One region of the Paenibacillus sp. JSM ZJ436 genome, then DNA from elsewhere that is predicted to be linked to it. Evidence: a T-box and tRNA genes for the amino acid it is inferred to sense, from the RefSeq annotation. Region 1 holds a T-box; the other holds one or more tRNA genes.
The links. A T-box is a leader RNA that pairs with one kind of tRNA and senses whether it is charged. The one in region 1 lies ahead of tyrS (tyrosine--tRNA ligase), so its partner is inferred to be a tRNA-Tyr.
Positions count from the first base shown of each region.

Region 2: it encodes a tRNA-Tyr, which carries the amino acid that the T-box ahead of tyrS (tyrosine--tRNA ligase) is inferred to sense. The anticodon was not compared.

Region 1 covers NZ_JBISEO010000006.1:251,994-254,225, forward strand. Annotated here, with positions in the region: gene ACH6EH_RS10675 (transglycosylase domain-containing protein) at 1-514, opposite strand, end outside; T-box leader at 659-915, shown strand; gene tyrS (tyrosine--tRNA ligase) at 971-2,224, shown strand.
Region 2 covers NZ_JBISEO010000008.1:226-2,457, forward strand. Annotated here, with positions in the region: tRNA gene ACH6EH_RS11825 (tRNA-Asn) at 1-76, shown strand; tRNA gene ACH6EH_RS11830 (tRNA-Ser) at 80-171, shown strand; tRNA gene ACH6EH_RS11835 (tRNA-Glu) at 181-255, shown strand; tRNA gene ACH6EH_RS11840 (tRNA-Val) at 353-428, shown strand; tRNA gene ACH6EH_RS11845 (tRNA-Met) at 442-518, shown strand; tRNA gene ACH6EH_RS11850 (tRNA-Asp) at 547-623, shown strand; tRNA gene ACH6EH_RS11855 (tRNA-Phe) at 653-725, shown strand; tRNA gene ACH6EH_RS11860 (tRNA-Thr) at 755-830, shown strand; tRNA gene ACH6EH_RS11865 (tRNA-Tyr) at 835-920, shown strand; tRNA gene ACH6EH_RS11870 (tRNA-Trp) at 927-1,000, shown strand; tRNA gene ACH6EH_RS11875 (tRNA-His) at 1,020-1,095, shown strand; tRNA gene ACH6EH_RS11880 (tRNA-Gln) at 1,123-1,197, shown strand; tRNA gene ACH6EH_RS11885 (tRNA-Gly) at 1,201-1,275, shown strand; tRNA gene ACH6EH_RS11890 (tRNA-Cys) at 1,285-1,358, shown strand; tRNA gene ACH6EH_RS11895 (tRNA-Arg) at 1,371-1,447, shown strand; tRNA gene ACH6EH_RS11900 (tRNA-Leu) at 1,451-1,530, shown strand; gene ACH6EH_RS11905 (LiaF transmembrane domain-containing protein) at 1,832-2,134, shown strand; gene ACH6EH_RS11910 (PspA/IM30 family protein) at 2,200-2,232, shown strand, end outside.

The sequences.
Region 1 (2,232 bases):
TTTCCTTAACCTTCCGGTTAGCGGTGCGGTCCCGGCTCAAGAATACCTGTCTGGCCAGCTGCTGCGTGAGCGTGCTGCCTCCGGTCTGCACCGGCTCATTCAGCAGGCGCTGCTTTACCGCGCGGGTCGTACCTTTCAGGTCTACGCCTTCATGGGTGAAGAAGCGGTTGTCTTCTATAGCTACTACGGCATCAATCACAATTTGCGGTATTTCTTCAAACTCCACCAGCCGGCGGTCTTCTTCAGTCCGAAGCTGGCCGATGGGTGAGCCGTCTCCAAAATAAGCGAAGCCGGTGATGGCGTTGAGTCCCATTTGCTGCTCAATCAGGTCCCGGGATCTGACAGGATCATCCTTGACAATGGAGGTTACGTAGCCGAACACAGCCCCTCCCGCAAACAGCATGCCCATGAGACCTACGACAAAAAGCCAGCCGATCACGCTCCCGATTCTGCGTCCAATGGATCGTTTGGGAGGACGATCTTTCTCAGGCTTCTGTTTTTTCTCCTCAACCATGAATGTTTACTCCTCCTTTTAACGCACCTATTATAGCATAAATTGCAGGATTTGAATCATGCAGGCCGGAACCTGTCGATTTGGTCATGAAAAGTTTGACTTGCATTGACGGCTTATGCTATAAATATGGCTAAGTTCATATCAATAAAAGCTTCGAAGGACCCCAGTAGAAGGGCGAATGAGGTCTCCCAGAGATCCGGTGGTTGGTGCGAACCGGAAGAATCGTCCCCTTTGAATTACTGTCCAGAGCTGTCCGGAGGAACGTGATCCACTTTAGGGTGTCACCAGTAGTCCGGTACCGGGTATTGTATTCCGTTATGTTAATGAAGTGAAAGCCCCTGCCTCATGCGGCGCGGGTTTTAATTAGGGTGGTAACGCGAGTGCTCCTTCTCGTCCCTTGGGATGAGAAGGAGCTTTTTTGCGTCTAAATACAGGAAGGATGTGCACGAAGTGGCTATGAAATGGGAAGAGCTAACGGAGGTTCAGCGGCTGGAGGTAGAGCGTCAGCTGGATGTCATCGCAAGGGGAGCCGTTGAAATTGTCCCTGAGGAGGATATGAAACAAAAGGTGATGAGATCCGTCGTCAACAATGAGCCGCTGCGGATCAAGCTGGGTATGGATCCATCGGCGCCGGATTTGCATCTTGGACATACGGTCGTTCTGCAGAAGCTGCGCCAGTTCCAGGAGCTGGGGCATGAGGTTCAGCTGATCATCGGTGATTTTACCGGCCGGATCGGTGACCCTACCGGTAAATCGGAAACCCGGAAGCAGCTGACGGAGGAGGATGTGATCCGGAACGCCGAGACGTATCAGAAGCAGATCTACAAGGTGCTGCTGCCGGAGCTTACCAAGGTATTCTTTAACTCTCACTGGCTGGGACGCATGTCGTTTGGGGATGTCGTTGAGCTATCCTCCAAGGTCACGGTTGCGCGGATGCTGGAGCGGGATGATTTTGAGAAAAGATATCATAGTGGACAGCCGATCAGCATTCATGAATTTTTCTACCCGCTTATGCAGGGCATGGATTCGGTAGAGCTGAAAAGTGATGTAGAGCTTGGCGGCACGGACCAAAAATTCAATCTGCTGATGGGCAGAACGCTGCAGAAGGAGTATGGCGTGGAGCAGCAGGCGATTCTGACGCTTCCGCTGATTGAAGGGCTGGACGGCGTTCAGAAGATGAGCAAGAGCCTGGGCAACTACATCGGTATTGATGAAGAGCCTAATGAAATGTATGGCAAATCCATGTCGATTCCGGATGAACTGATGCTGAAATACTATAGTCTGGCGACAGATATCAGCAATGAAGAGCTGACCGCATTGACTGAAGGATTGGAGAAGGGAACTGTGCATCCGAGAGATGCGAAGATGCAGCTTGGACACACCTTTGTACGGATGTACCATGGTCAGGATGCGGCACATGCTGCGCAGCAGCATTTCGTGACCGTGTTCCAGCAGCGCGCCCTGCCGGAGGACATCGAGGAGTTTGCGATTCCGTCCGAGGAACTCGTGGACGGAGAAATTCGGCTAATCCGGCTGCTGACCTTAGTAGGGTTTGCAGCATCGAATGGAGAAGCCAAGCGCAGCATTCAGCAAGGCGCAGTCAAATGGAACGAAGAGAAGCAAAGTGACTTTAACGGAAGCATCAAGCCTGCAGATGGAGATATTCTTCAAGTGGGTAAGCGCAAATTTGCGAAGCTAAAGCTTTCTTAATACAGAAA
Region 2 (2,232 bases), on a different contig from region 1:
TCCCTGATAGCTCAGTTGGTAGAGCACTCGACTGTTAATCGAGTTGTCACAGGTTCGAGTCCTGTTCGGGGAGCCATTTGGAGAGGTGTCCGAGTTGGTCGAAGGAGCACGATTGGAAATCGTGTAGGCGCCAAAAGCGTCTCGAGGGTTCGAATCCCTCTCTCTCCGCCATTTAAATAAGGCCCGTTGGTCAAGGGGTTAAGACACCTCCCTTTCACGGAGGTAACAGGGGTTCGAATCCCCTACGGGTCACCACTTTCTTTACTAGTTTCAGGTAATGAGAATACCAAAGGTTCATGGGCAGCTTGCAATTTGCTTGATGATTTGGTAATATAGAGTTCGGTTTGTTTATGGAGGCTTAGCTCAGCTGGGAGAGCATCTGCCTTACAAGCAGAGGGTCGGGGGTTCGATCCCCTCAGCCTCCACCATATAATTTAATGACGCGGGGTGGAGCAGCTCGGTAGCTCGTCGGGCTCATAACCCGAAGGCCGCAGGTTCAAATCCTGCCCCCGCAACCAATTATATCGCATAGCGATTATGCCTCATGGAACTGTGGTGTAGAGGCCTAACATGCCTGCCTGTCACGCAGGAGACCGCGGGTTCGAATCCCGTCAGTTCCGCCATTCTTTTTTTTAAACCGAAAGAGCTTTAAGGCTCGGTAGCTCAGTCGGTAGAGCAGAGGACTGAAAATCCTCGTGTCGGCGGTTCGATTCCGTCCCGAGCCACCTTAATGTATTACCGTAGTACTTTTCTTGCCGGTGTAGCTCAATTGGTAGAGCAACTGACTTGTAATCAGTAGGTTGGGGGTTCAAGTCCTCTCGCCGGCACCACCTTGGAGGATTAGCGAAGTGGCCAAACGCAGCAGACTGTAAATCTGTTCTCGTACGAGTTCGGTGGTTCGAATCCATCATCCTCCACCAGTTTTTAGGGGCATAGTTTAAAGGTAGAACAGCGGTCTCCAAAACCGTTAGTGTGGGTTCAATTCCTGCTGCCCCTGCCAGTTAAACTTAAAATATATGGCGGTCGTGGCGAAGGGGTTAACGCACCGGATTGTGGCTCCGGCATTCGTGGGTTCAAGTCCCATCGATCGCCCCATTATTTTAAAATTATGAATATGATTGTTGGGGATTAGCCAAGCGGTAAGGCAACGGACTTTGACTCCGTCATGCATAGGTTCGAATCCTATATCCCCAGCCATTTGCGGACGTGGCTCAGCGGTAGAGCATCGCCTTGCCAAGGCGAGGGTCGCGGGTTCGATTCCCGTCGTCCGCTCCATTTTTGTTTGGCGCCATAGCCAAGTGGTAAGGCACAGCTCTGCAAAAGCTTTATCCCCAGTTCGAATCTGGGTGGCGCCTCCATTATTATATTTTGTGCCCTTAGCTCAGCTGGATAGAGCGTTTGACTACGAATCAAAAGGTCAGGAGTTCGAATCTCTTAGGGCACGCCATTAGCCGGTGTGGCGGAATTGGCAGACGCGCGCGACTCAAAATCGTGAGGGAAACCGTGGGGGTTCGAGTCCCTTCACCGGCATCACAGAGGAACATGGGAAACCATGTTCCTTTTTTATATTTGCGGATGAGTGTTATCTCATCTGCTTTTTTTGTATGCCAATTCTCTTCTCCGATTGATTATTGACGATCCCAGGCAGCAGGAGCAGGCTTCGACAATGGTCGTAAGGCATCCCCGACTTTAGTCGAGGATGAAATACCGTCCTCAGTCTGTTTTAGGATCCCTGCTTTTTCTCTACAATAAGGACATAAGGTTGAAATTCAAAAACAACATCAACAGCAGCAACAAAGTACGACATGAAAATAAGAAAGGCGGTGAAACCTTGAGAAGCTCAAGAAATAAAGGATTGGCTGTACTACTGATCGGGTTAGGCGCATTAATTCTTCTGGGGGTATTCGGACCTCTGCTAGGCTGGCTGTTCAGTCTCTTGATTCCGTTAGTCATGATTGGATTAGGCTACTATGGAATTAAGCGGGGCAACACACTTATTGGCTGGATCGTGATGGCGATTGGTATTATCTCGCTGTTAGGCAAGCTATCTTGGCTGTTCGGACCATTGCTGGGTATTGCATTGATCGTCTGGGGCGTGTCCCGATTGAAGCGAAGCCGGCGGCGTTATTATTAAGGTAGAAGCAAGCAACAAGCAAAGACATCATGTTGAATATGAAGGTAGAGGAGGATTAAACGACTATGAGTGTGTTACGCCGTATTCGTGATATTACG